DNA from 3 places in the Sphingobium herbicidovorans genome. Region 3 is predicted to be linked to each of the others. Evidence: riboswitches for the same ligand, from Rfam matches in the RefSeq annotation. Region 3 holds a riboswitch; each other region holds the start of a gene.
The links. A riboswitch is a leader RNA that binds a small molecule or an ion and turns the genes downstream of it on or off. The one in region 3 is predicted to bind cobalamin.

Region 1 (4,292 bases), 180 kb from region 3:
CAGCCGCATCCCCCCGATCAGCTTGTCGAACGCATTGTGGCGGCCGACATCTTCATGGACGAGGCGAATCGACCCATCGGCGCTGACCAGCGCGGCCGCATGGACGGCGCCCGTCCGGGCATTGAGCGGCTGATGACCCGAAAGAGCGGCAAGCGCGCGGAAGATTGCGGAACGATCCGCCAGCGATTGCGTGGTGACGGGCGGCAGCGGGCGGATAGCCTGTTCCAGATTTTCGATGCCGCACAGGCCGCAGGAAGAATCCGACACGCGATGGCGTACCCGGCCCAGCAGCCCTTCGACACGGTCGGGCGGCAGAGTCGCGCGGGCGACGACCCCCTGGGCGGTCGCGTGAACATCGACGGCGAAGGGCGCGTCCGCCGGACTGACCAGCCGTTCGGAAAGGGCAAAGCCGAGCACCAGTTCGGCAATGGCGTCCGGCGTCGCCATCAACACCGCATAGCCGACGCCGTTAAATTCAATGGCGACCGGCACTTCTTCGGCCAGTTCCCGTTCCTCCGCCGAAAACGCGCCGCCGGATGCGATCCGGGTGAAGGAGAAGTTTGAGGGCATGGCACCGATCTAGGCGGGCGGGAGGCACGCGGCAATATGCAGCCTGTTCATGCCCCGTGCCATCAAATCACCCAAGCGGAACGGAGCGGCGGAACAAGCGCCGCGCCGTTCCGGCTTTCCCGATCAATAATTCCACTGCACCTGCGTACGGATGAGATTGCCTTCCGCGCGCCCGGCGCGGCGTTCATCCGCTTCGGCGCGCTTCATGCGGGCGTAGGCCAGCGTGATTTCCAGCGCCTTCCACGGCTGCCATTCGACGCCCAGTTCAATTTCGTCGGTTTCCAGGCGCGGTGCGCTGGTGGAGCCTTTCCAACCGCCGCGATAGCGTTGCCAGCGGGCATAGGGGATCAGCGAGCCGATCGATTCCGTCGGCGCGCGGTACATCATCTGGACATAGCCGCCGCTGAGCTTTTTCGATTCCACCGACAGGCTGAGCGGGTCGTATTGCGGTCCCTTGCCCCAGTTCCATTCGGCCTGAATGCCGAAGGGCTGCGGATAGAGCATGGCGTGGATGCCGGCGCGGTTGTCGTCAACGGGTCCACCGACTGACCCGCTACGCAGTTCAGGCTGGAAATCGTTCATCATCGCCGATCCGCCGATTTCGAACACCTGGCCAGCGAAGGCGCCGCCCAGACCGTCGAGTTCGAAGGGCCAGGTGGCGAAAGCGACCTTCATCAGGCCCTTATTCTGTTCCGTCCGGTTGATGCCCTGACCGTTGAAAACGCCAAAGCCAAATGCGCCGTAATTCCCGAACAGCTTTTGCCCGTCATCCCCCAGCCGGTCCCAGATTTTCTGGACCGAAGGCGGCGTGTAATAGGCGATGACGCCCATATCGCGTTCGCCGGGAACCCCACTGTTGATCCCATCGCTGCGGTCGAGCGTCAGGCGGTTGGAGGAGGACTGCATATTTTCCCAGCCATAGGGCACCTTGGACTGGCCGAGGCGCAGGCGGAAGGTCTTGGCCTTGTCCAGGAACACGTCGGCATAGGCGTCACGCAGCTGGCCAAAGCCTTCGCGGCGCTCGCTGCCCGCCTGATTGCTAACGGCAGTCGCGAAATCCGATTGCAGATAGAGTGAGACGCGGTCGGAAATATCGCCCTGAACCACCAGACGCGCGCGGCGCAGCGAGAAGCTGCCGCGATCGGATATGGAACTGTCATGGACCGACCGCAGGCGGGACTGGCCAGCGGGCGCCGTATCGTCCCCGGACAGGAATGCGTTGTAGCGCATCTGCGTGTAGCCGCGCAGCGACAGCCGATCATACCAGGCCTTCGACCTGGGCGCTGGGGCAGAGGCCGCCTCTGGCGCGGCCGCGGGCGGCTGGGCGGGGGCGGTGGCGGTGGCGAGCGTGGCAGGCGCGGGTGTCGCCGGCGCAACGGGAGCGGGAGCCGCAGCGGCGGTTTCAGGAGCCGCGCCCTTGTTTGCGGCAAGCGCGCTCGTGAGCATCTGAACCTGCGCCTTGAGTTCGTCGATCTGGCGCTGCAACGCTTCGTTGCTCTGCGCCTGCGCCACTTCGGGCATCAACGCCAGCAAGCTCACCATCATCGCCGCGCCACTCGCCCTTAAACCCTGCACCTTGCTACTCCCTCATGTGTCTGTGCAGCGGGCCGCTATTTCATTTAGATGACGGATACATGACCAAAGTATGACTCTTTTATTTCAATTCCTTCCCGCTTCCCTTTGTCCCCCAAGCTCTCTATGCACGGCATTGATCGCGCCGGTGCCCCGCAAGGGGCTTAAAATGGGAATGCGGTGCGGGTGCTTGAGGCATCCAAATCCGCGGCTGTCCCTGCAACTGTAAGCGGTGAGCGAGACGCATATCGACCTTCCGTGACGATCGGGGGTCAGCCACTGGGCCGGACGCTAAATCCTGCGAGGCCTGGGAAGGCCATGTGTCGAGCGATGACCCGCAAGCCAGGAGACCTGCCAGCGTCTGGTCGCTCTTGCTTTGGTCCAGGGGATGGCCGGGGCACGGTTTTCCGTCTGAGCGACGCGTGCGGCGGGAGCTGCACCGGCATGCGTGCCGGGCGCCGTTTGGGTGTCCGTCCGGCGCACCGTGTCGGCCGCGATGCGGAGGTTCCCGTCAAGTTTCGCTGACGCCGACGGGAGACTGGTCTCCGATGGACATGAGTTTTGCAACGCTGCGTGGCCGCGCCACGTGGATGTTCGCCGCCCTGATCGCCGCCAACCTGGCGCTATGGCTGTGGGCCGCGATGATCTTCGCCCACGACACCATGATGCTGGGCACGGCCCTGCTCGCCTGGAGCCTGGGGATGCGCCATGCGGTCGATGCCGACCATATCGCCGCCATCGACAATGTGACGCGCAAGCTGATGCAGGACGGGCAAAGGCCGCTGACCGTCGGCCTGTGGTTCGCGGTCGGGCATAGCGGCATCGTCCTGATCGCGGCGGTGCTGATCGCCGTGGCGGCCAGCGCGCTGAGCCGCGTGGAGGCGGTAGGCGAAGTGGGCGGCACCATCGCCACGATCATTTCCGCCACATTCCTGTTCGCCATCGCGGCGATGAACCTCATCATCCTGAAATCCGTTCTCAAGACCTTCAACCATGTTCGCAGCGGCGGCGCCTATGTCGATGAGGACATGGACATATTGCTGGGCAATCGCGGTTTCCTGGCGCGCATTTTCAAGCCGCTGTTCCGCCTCGTCACGCGCAGCTGGCACATGGCGCCGCTGGGCTTCCTGTTCGGACTGGGATTCGACACCGCCACGGAAGTCGCGATCCTTGGCCTGTCGGCGGGGCAGGCGGCGAGCGGGCTGTCAATCGCGACGGTGCTCATATTTCCCCTGCTGTTCGCAGCGGGCATGGCGTTGATCGACACGGCGGACGGGGCGCTGATGATGGGGGCGTATCAATGGGCCTTCGTGAAACCGATCCGCAAGCTTTACTACAACATCACCATTACGCTGGTATCCGCGCTGGTCGCCATCGTCATCGGCGGGATCGAGGCGGCGGCGCTGCTGGGCGACAAGCTGGGCCTGACCGGCGGCATATGGTCGGTCGCCGCCAATCTGGGCGAACATTTCAACAGCCTGGGCTTCTTCATCATCGGCCTGTTCGCCGCCTGCTGGCTGGTGAGCTGGGCCATCTACCGCTGGAAACGCTTCGACGAGATCGAGGTGCTCCTCGCCAAACAAGGACAATCCATATGAGCAAGGTTCCCGCCACCGTCATCACCGGCTTTCTGGGCGCTGGAAAGACGACGCTGATCCGCCACCTGATCGAAAATGCGGACGGCCGCCGCCTGGCGCTGATCATCAACGAGTTCGGCGACGTTGGCGTCGATGGCGCGCTGGTCAAGGGGTGCGGCGACGATGCATGCCCGGACGAGGACATCATCGAACTGGCCAATGGCTGCATCTGCTGCACCGTCGCGGACGATTTCCTGCCCACCATGCAGCGGCTGCTGGACCGGGATGTGCCGCCCGATCACATCATCATCGAAACGTCCGGCCTTGCCCTGCCAAAACCGCTGGTCAAGGCGTTCCAATGGCCCGGCATCCGCACCCGCGCGACCGTGGACGGTGTCGTCGCCCTGATCGACGCGGACGCGCTGGCGGCGGGCCGCTTCGCCCATGACGAGGAGGCGCTGGCCGCCGCGCGTGCGGCCGATCCGACGCTGGACCATGACAGCCCGATCGAGGAGCTGTTCGAGGACCAGCTGGCCTGCGCGGACCTGGTGCTGCTGAACAAGACCGACCTTG
Region 2 (4,292 bases), on a different replicon from region 3:
GCCTGCGGGTCGGACTGGCGATCGTGCGGTGACCGCACTCAGACACCATCGCGTCCGGGTGAGGGTTCAAGGGCGCGACTGACGGTTTCTGTATCAACGACACGGGCGCAGAGGCGAGCGGCAACTTCCAGCCCCTTGGCGTGATCGGCAGGCTCCATGTCTGCCGTGGCGTCGGAGACGAGGAAAGCGCGCATGTCGCGCATGTCGCGCATGAAGGCATCGATGGCCGAGCAATGGCAGCCGATCGAGGTATAGACGCCGACGATCAGGATTTGATCGCGGCCGAGCCGGCGAAGCAGCACCTCGAAATCGTTGCCGTAGAAGGCGCTGTAGCTCCGCTTTGTCAGAAGGCGGACGGGGAGCCCGTCAAACCTAAGCTCCGGATCGAGGGCGTCACTGGCGGCGGTGGGTCCCCTGCCCCACATATCGAGCATTAGGCCACGCTCGCGCGCGTCCTGCGCCGGCACCTGGGAAGCGAAGATCGGGATTCCGCGCGCGATGCACCCCATCCCGATCGTCTGCACGTTGGCGACAAGCTGGCGGCGACAAGCCTCGGGAAGTGCGCCGAGATAGTGCGGCTGCATGTCGTGGATCAGCAGCGCGCAGCGGCCGGGCTCGATAGCCCAGCTCACCTTGTTCGAGAACGTCACTTCGCTTTCCTCCCTCGGAGGCCGCCGCGACAGGTGACGTTTGCTGATTAGACCATTCCCCCCGGCACGGCGGCGATGGTCATGAATGATGACGACATGCCGCTCCCTAGAGGGAGCGCCAATAGTCCGCGCAGAACAGGGTGGCAGAGTCGGTCATCGGCGACTTAATGGCATGCGCGGCACCGACAGGCAATGCGGTGGATGAACGCTTAGCGTTACTGCGCTTCAGGTCGATCGCCGACATGGCGAGGGAAGAGGGCGAGCCACCTACGGCCGCAACTTCTTCATCCACACAGCGTGGTCTCGGGCTCCGGGTATCCTTTGGCCGCACAGGTACGGCATAAACCTCGCCGTAACCCGGCACGATGACCGTGCGCGCAACCGCACGGGGATCATCGGTTGGCACGGGCTGGACAAGAACAGTGCCGCGTCCCGGCACATAGACCATGCGCGGTTGCGGAGCCTTCTGGTCGGCCGACTGCGCGGCGATCGGCGAGGCCGCGCCGATCGCGAGCATCAAGGCTGCTACGGTCGAAGCCCTATGGCGCATGAAAAAACACATGAACTGAACCAGGGAGAGCATCAAGCATTGCCGGCTGAGTTATCGCGACACTTCTATAGACTTTGTGAATCAATGGGCGGCTTTTGATTCAAAGAAGTCGTCGGACAACGCAGAGCTGATTTTGTAGGCTTTGCGCCATGAAAGGCGCAATTATCCCCGATGCGATCGAGTTGGTGGCGCTCGATCCGGCGCGCAACATCCGCCGGCGCTATAGTATCACCGCGAGCCTCGACCTGTTCGGCATGATCGTTGTCGAAACCCGTTGGGGCCGGATCGGCACACGCGGCCAGGCGCAGCGCCACGCCTTTCCCGATCGCGCGGCGGCCGAGCGTCATATCGCCGCCACTCTGCGCCGGCGGGGCACCGCCAAAATCCGGATCGGAGTGCCTTATAGACCAATGACAGTCGCCGGCGATTGGACGGAGAGCGTTTAAACGGAGCCGTGCTACTATCAATCTCGGCTCGCCTTTGATGAAAGGGCGAGGATCGTATCGACATCGATATGTCGTTCGAGTTCGGCGGCAAGACCATCGAGCGCGGCATCGACCGAGGCGTGATAATCGACGCCCGCGCCATTGCCGCCGAGCCGCGCGATCCATGCTGCCCGCTGCCGGGCATCCGCCAGCAGCCCATGAAGATAGGTGCCCGAGACCAAGCCGTCTGCGCTCACGGCACCATCGTTGCGGCCGCTGTCGAGCCGCACGAGCGGGCGCTCTGTATCGGGACCAAAGGTAGCGCCGATGTGCATCTCATAGCCCTCACACCGCGCGCCCAGCGCCTCGCCCGCGACCCGCCGCAACGTCTTTTCTCCAGCTAGCACGGTTTCGACATCAAGCAGGCCGAGGCCCGCCACATCAGCCTGTGCGCCCTCGATGCCGTCCGGGTCTGCGATGCGCTTGCCGAGCATCTGATAACCACCGCACAGGCCCAAAACCGCGCCGCCATGACGATGGTGGGCGAGGATATCAATGTCCCAGCCTTCGCGCCGGATCGCGGCAAGATCGGCGATGGTCGCCTTGGAGCCCGGCAGCACGATCAAAGCAGCCTCGACCGGGATTGGCTGACCCGGGGAAATCATCGCCAATTCTATGCCCGGTTCGAGCTTGAGCGGATCGAGATCGTCGAAATTGGAGATGCGCGGCGTGACGAGGCAGGCGATGAGCAATCGGCCGGAGGCGAGCGCTTGCCGCCTTTCGAGCACGACCGCATCCTCGCTCGGGAGCCGCGCGCACTCTGCGAGCCACGGCACCACGCCGAAGCCGGGCCAGCCCGAAAGGCGCTCGATGTCGCGATAGCGGTCCTCGAACAGCGCGGGATCACCGCGAAACTTGTTGATGAGGAATCCCTGGATCATCGCCGCGTCTTCGGGATCGATCCCCGGCTGCGGGATCGTTGAAGTCGATCCCGTCCACAAAGACCAGCGTGTGGTTCGCCTCCGCTCCGCGAATGCGTATCTGGGTGAGCGAGCCCTGCGTGCCCGATGACGCGACCGTGAGGCGGATAAGGTCGAGCGCGAGGGGCTGGCCCAGTGACTCGATCGTCTTGGCATCGAGCTGGAGGCGGGCACGTCAGCGGACGCTACGGGCACCAGCGCAGCGGTAACGACGATATCGGGCGGCACCGCGCCGTCCACGGTGACAGGTCCGGCAGCGGCAGCGGCAAGAAGTAGGGCGATGGGCATGGAAATTCCTCCGGGTAATGCGACATACGTTGTCGCCCCAGAGGATCGGCACGGTCCCGCCAAAGGCCCACACTTCTCCACGCGCTTGCGGCTGGACCCGGCCGGGCGCGGACGACGGCGAGGGTAGGTTCCCGACTTGCCGGCTCAACCCGAAGGCTCGCGCACTGGCATTACGGTTGCGGGCACAGCGCCGGAATCACACCGGCTTCCCTTTTCACCGTCCCCCCGCATCCGCCCAATGGCAGCGCGTGGACGGCACCTTCGCTTAGCGTACTGCTTAAGGGTGGGCGGAAAGGAGTGTCAATGTGAAGAAGGCCAGTTATGGGCACGCTCGCCATTATCTGGGTGATGCGTAACTCAAAACTTTTGCATCAGGGCGATGGTGCTTGAAACAGGGATACTGGCAGCAGAACAGCGCCAGAATGTGCATCAGATTTTTGCATCACGGAGAGGCGCAGATTTCTGCGCTTTCTAGTCTGATGCAAAACTTGTGAGTTCTGCATCAGCGGGGGTGTTCTCCTGTTTTTCGTCTCAACCGCGCGGGGTTTCGGGCAACTAAAACCGTGCTGAGGCTGTCTGTCGATCATCGGTGCTCAGATTTCCGCATCATGTTTTCAATTAGGGTCTGGCGATTAGCTGACGTGACGCTCGCGCGATGGTGATGTAGAGGCGCTTTGCCGAGAATAGAGTAGCAGGGTGGTGTCTCCTGCGTTCGCTACGCGGATCTTCCCTGCCACGGCGTTAACTTGAAATGGTTCAGGGGCGCTTCGCATAACATGCTGGCCCGCTGATCCGACGAGCGGAGCCGAACATGAATTACGTCTATCTTGCCATAGCGATCATTTCCGAAGTGATCGGCACCACGTTTATGAAACAGTCCGAGGGCTTTACCAGGCTCGTGCCTAGCCTCGTTACGGCTTTGGCCTATGCAATCGCATTCTTCTTCCTCTCACAAACTCTCAAAACTATCCCCACCGGCGTCGCCTACGCCATTTGGTCAGGGGCAGGCATCGTTCTGATCGCTACCGCCGCAGCAGTTTTCCAGGGTCAAAAACTCGACGCTCCAGCCATGATCGGGATGGGACTTATCATCTGCGGTGTGATCGTGATGAACGTCTTTTCCAAAGCGACAGGGCACTAAAATGCGGAGTTAGCAGATACCGTCGCTCAACTTCCATTGAACCTGTTGTTCCAAAGCAGCATTCTAATCGAGATGCTAGGATAGTCAGATCAAAAGTTTTGCATCGAGGCTGACCCGGCAACAATTTGGACCTTGCCCATACAGAAATCTGACGCGGATTCACGCGCCGTTCTATGTGTGATAATGTCCTTTATCATACACTCTTCCCCTTAGGCGCGCTGCATGGTAGAAAGGTGGCTAATTTTCTAGAAAGGCGGA
Region 3 (4,292 bases):
CGCCAAGGAAGGTCGTCTTGACGCCTGCTTCCCACTGCTTTCCGGTCGACAGGTCGAAATCGGTCTGCGCCAGCGACGCCGTCAGCAATGCCGTGACCGGGTCGGCGGCAGCGGAATACTGGGCATAAAGGGACAGGCTTTCGACCGGCTGATAGACCAGCCCCGCGCGCCAGCTGGTGCTGGGATAGGTTGCGCGATAGTCCATCGTCGGATCGAGCGCGTCATGACGTTTGGTCAACGGGCGATCGTGGCGCAGGCCGGTTACCAGCGACAGGCTGTCGGTGAAGGACAGGCGGCTTTCGCCGAAAAGGGCGAACTGCTCGACATCGGTATGATATTTATAGCGCGTGCCGAATGCGCCATCCAGAAAGACGCCGGGCTGATAGTCATAGGGGTCGATCAGGTCGGACTGGCTGTTGGGCGAACTGTCGGCGCGTTCCAGCCTGCCGACATTATATTCGCCGCCAAGGCTGAACCGGTGATCGAGGCCGAACAGCTTATGCTGATAGACGGCGTTGGTCCGGTTGCCCACCTGTTTGGTATCGTAGAAAATCTCCAGATAGCTGGAACGCCGGATCTGGTCCCCCGTCCAGGCATAGCTTTCCGCGTTACGCCAATGCTTGAACCCGGTCAGATAATAAGTGACGTTCGTGATCGTCAGCTCGTCCGACGGCTTCCATTCGATCTTCGCCTGCGTCCATGCGTCGTCGAAGCGCAGGCTGCGGTCGGCGATATTGTAGTTCTTGCGGGCAATCTCGCGCACCAGCTTTCCATCGCGCAGCGGCGTGCCGTACCAGATGGTCGGGTCGGTATCGGCGCGGTCGTGGGACAGCGTCAGCGCCAGATTGTCGGCCGGTTGATAACGGAGCGCCGCCGAGAGGGCCAGGCTGCGCGAACGGCCCCGGTCCATCCAGCCGCCGGAGCGGTTGTAGCTCGCGTCGATCCGGTAGGAGAGCTGGTCACTGATCGGCCCGCCCACGCCCCCGGCGGCGGCATAGGTGTCGAACGATCCGCCGCTCAGGCGGACTTCGCCTTCCATCCGTTCGGTGTTCGGCCGCTTGCGCACGACGTTGATCGCGCCGCCTATCCCGCCTTCGCCATAGAGGACCGACGCCGCGCCGCGCAGCACCTCCACCCGCTCGGCCATCCACGGATCGGCCGGGAAGGTCTGCGTCGTCGTGGTGTAGACGCGCATCCCGTCATAGAGCTGCATCACCGAGGTATAGCCGGTGAAGCCGCGAGAGCTGAGCGAGAAGCCGAAGGCCGATGTGTTGTTGATGATGCCGGGCGCGCGCGAAGCCGCCGCGACGACCGTGCGGTCGCCCAGGCTGCGGATCATCTCCTTTGTGATGACGTCCACGCTCGCGGGCGTCTGCATGGGGGTAAGGCCCAGGCGGCTGGATGCTTCGGCAGGCTGGGCGAGTTGCAGAACGCCAGCCTTTTGCGCGGTGACGACGATGCTTTCGGCGTCGGCGGGCGCTTCATCGGCTGCCTGAACCGGCATGGCCAGCGCCAGCGCGAGGATCGACGCGCCAGCAGGCAGCAGGCGGCGAGCGGATAATGTCATGTGGTGCAAATTTCGTTCCCCGATCTTAAATGCCGCCGCCATCTCGGTCGTCGGCATGAGCTTCAAGTTACGAACGTCAGGACACCGTATCGGCAAACGTACCGAACGGTCGCGCCGCCGGACAATGGGCGCGCGAACGCGACCGCCTTGCTGTCCGGCGTTGCGGCCCCTGCCGCCCGTTCGTCGCTCAGACGGAATTCACCGTGCCCCGGCCATCCCCTGGACCAAAGCAAGAGCGACCAGACGCCGGCAGGTCTCCTGGCTCACGGGTCATCGCATCGATGCACGGCCTTCCCAAGCCTCGCAGGATTTAGCGTCCGGCCCAGTGGCTGGCGGCATGGGCGCTGTGCCCGCCGCGCATGTACATCGCGCTCACCGCTTACAGTTGCAGGGACAGCCCCGGATTCGGGCGGCGTCAGCTACCCTCACCGCGTTCCCTATTAAGCCCCTTTCGGGACACCGGCGCGATCTGTGTCCGGTTTCCCGGACGGTCGCCCCGTTACAGCGGACGGCATGACACTGCAAGTGGCCGGGGAGGGGAAGGAGATGGTCGGGGCCTTTCCCCGATGTCCGGGTCGATGCCAATAGACAAAGCCCTTGCGGCCCGTATGGTGGCTGACTTTAACGATTTCCAAAGAAGGCGGGAAAGTGCGGACGGGCTTTGCTCATATGCTGGTCACCATCGTATCGCTGGGCCTCGCGGGCTGCGCGACCACGGGGCAGGACAAGGGGTCGGCGGATTGGGCGGGCGCCGGATATGTCGCGATGGGCAGTTCATTTGCCGCCGGTGCGGGCATCGGCGCCCTGCAACCCGGATCGCCTGCCCGCTGTGGGCGCACGGTGAATAATTACGCCTCCCTGCTGGCCCAACGCCTGCAACTGGTGCTGACGGATGTTTCATGCGGCGGCGCGGTGACGGCCAACGTTCTTGACCCATGGTCCAAACTGCCCGCCCAGATCGAAGCCGTCACCCCGGATACGCGCCTGGTTACGATTACGATCGGCGGCAACGACGTGGGCTATGCCATGGGCTTGATGGGCGCAAGTTGCCGTGCGGGGGCGTCTTTCGGCAGTGGTTCCTGCATTCCGAAACCCGCGACAGACGAAGATGACTGGCGCAAGCTGGAACAGAATCTCACTACTATCAGCCGACAGGTCGCCGCCCGCGCGCCGAAGGCCAGGCTCATCTTCGTCCAATATGTGACGCTGGTCCCGCCGACCCTGTGCGATGCTGCCGTCCTGTCCGGGGCAGAGGCAAAGGAATATCGTGCGCTGGGCGAGCGGCTGGCGGCTGTCACGGCGCGAGTGGCGCGCGCAAACGGAGCCACTGTCCTGCCAGCCGACAAATCATCCCGCGATCACACGGCCTGCTCCGCCGAGCCATGGAGCCACGGCATGAATCCGCATTATGACCTGAAGCAGGGCGCGCCATGGCATCCCACCCGCGCCGGGCATGCGGCTATTGCACAGGCGCTGGCCGTGCTATTGTAGGGTCAGGATTTGCAGCGGCGGGGGCAAATGGCGCGGTCAGGGCCTGACCGGCGCGGTCGTGGGCTGTCGCGGTCTTGCAGAGGCTGCGCCCAACAGCCGAAAACGCCTGTTCCCGCTGCCATCATGCTGATAGAGGGGCTGATCGAGTTCCCGGTTCGCGCAACTCGACAGAGAGACTTATGTGCTCCCGTGATCAAGGGAGGGGGTGCAACAGATGGATGACAAGGCCCCCGCAGAACCCTGTTCTTCAGGTCAGGAGCCTTTCGCGCCGCTGCCTCCTGCCCCCATATTTCGCAGTTTTGTTGAGAGATTATGACAGTCTTGCCCCAATCGCCCAAACCGCTTGATCGCATCCAAGAAAACTGGCTGGCTGCGAAGGAACGCCGCCTTCTCAACTGGCTGTGCGCCCGCATGCCCGGATGGGTCACGCCCGACAAGCTGACGACATTGGGCATGGTTGGCGCTGTCATGATCTTCCTTGGCTATGTGGGAAGCAATCTGGCCTATCCCTGGCTGGTGCTCGCCATTTTGGGCTATGTCGTGCAGTGGTTCGGGGACTCGATGGACGGCAGCCTGGCGCGTTACCGGCGGATCGAACGACCGTCCTATGGATATTTCATCGACCATAGCTGCGACGGGCTGGCTACGCTGCTGATATTGGCGGGTATCGGCCTTAGCCCCTTCGTCACCATGGATGTCGCGATGATCGCGCTTGCGGGCTATCTGTTGCTGTCGATCCATGCCTTTCTGTCCGCCCGCGTGCTTGGCGAATTCAAACTGTCCTATCTTGCGGCGGGGCCGACCGAGCTGCGGATCATGCTGATCGTGCTGACGCTGATGATGATGGTCCTGGGCGCTGGTCCGGGATTGTTCGGAAAATGGTCTGGCTTCGACATTTTCGTGGGCACTGTCGGATCGATCCTGATCCTGCTGTTCGTCGGCCAGACGCTTGTCACCGGGCGAAGGCTGGCCGCGATCGACGGCGAGGCGTTGCGGCGCAGGCTGGGGTAAGGCCAAGGGCGACGGGACGGAACCTTGACCCCGCTCGATGGTTGATATGTGCCAGACGAAATATTGGTCGCTCCCCGCGATGTCTGGCGCATTTTGAGGCCCGCCTCTTCACGGGGCGGGCATTTTCATGAGTGAGGTACGGCCATGGATCAGCCTTCAGTCGAATTCTGCAAAGCCCAGGCGGCGTCTCATCTCGCCCGCGCCAACGACAGCGATCTGCCCA

Region 1: linked by a shared signal. The riboswitch ahead of B6S01_RS16855 (HoxN/HupN/NixA family nickel/cobalt transporter) and the one ahead of B6S01_RS15990 (TonB-dependent receptor) in region 3 are both predicted to bind cobalamin.
Region 2: linked by a shared signal. The riboswitch ahead of B6S01_RS20560 (cobyric acid synthase) and the one ahead of B6S01_RS15990 (TonB-dependent receptor) in region 3 are both predicted to bind cobalamin.

The regions. Positions count from the first base shown of each region.
Region 1 is NZ_CP020539.1:465,438-469,729, reverse strand. Features, by position in the region: gene fdhD (formate dehydrogenase accessory sulfurtransferase FdhD) at 1-570, opposite strand, end outside; gene B6S01_RS16860 (porin) at 694-2,115, opposite strand; cobalamin riboswitch at 2,272-2,515, shown strand; gene B6S01_RS16855 (HoxN/HupN/NixA family nickel/cobalt transporter) at 2,691-3,740, shown strand; gene cobW (cobalamin biosynthesis protein CobW) at 3,737-4,292, shown strand, end outside.
Region 2 is NZ_CP020541.1:4,714-9,005, forward strand. Features, by position in the region: gene B6S01_RS20540 (phospholipase A) at 1-32, shown strand, start outside; gene B6S01_RS20545 (isochorismatase family protein) at 39-650, opposite strand; gene B6S01_RS20550 (hypothetical protein) at 757-1,200, opposite strand; gene B6S01_RS20555 (WGR domain-containing protein) at 1,350-1,646, shown strand; gene B6S01_RS20560 (cobyric acid synthase) at 1,664-2,893, opposite strand; cobalamin riboswitch at 2,999-3,171, opposite strand; gene B6S01_RS20565 (SMR family transporter) at 3,705-4,034, shown strand.
Region 3 is NZ_CP020539.1:287,694-291,985, forward strand. Features, by position in the region: gene B6S01_RS15990 (TonB-dependent receptor) at 1-1,567, opposite strand, end outside; cobalamin riboswitch at 1,799-2,046, opposite strand; gene B6S01_RS15995 (SGNH/GDSL hydrolase family protein) at 2,237-3,058, shown strand; gene B6S01_RS16000 (CDP-alcohol phosphatidyltransferase family protein) at 3,371-4,069, shown strand; gene B6S01_RS16005 (hypothetical protein) at 4,214-4,292, shown strand, end outside.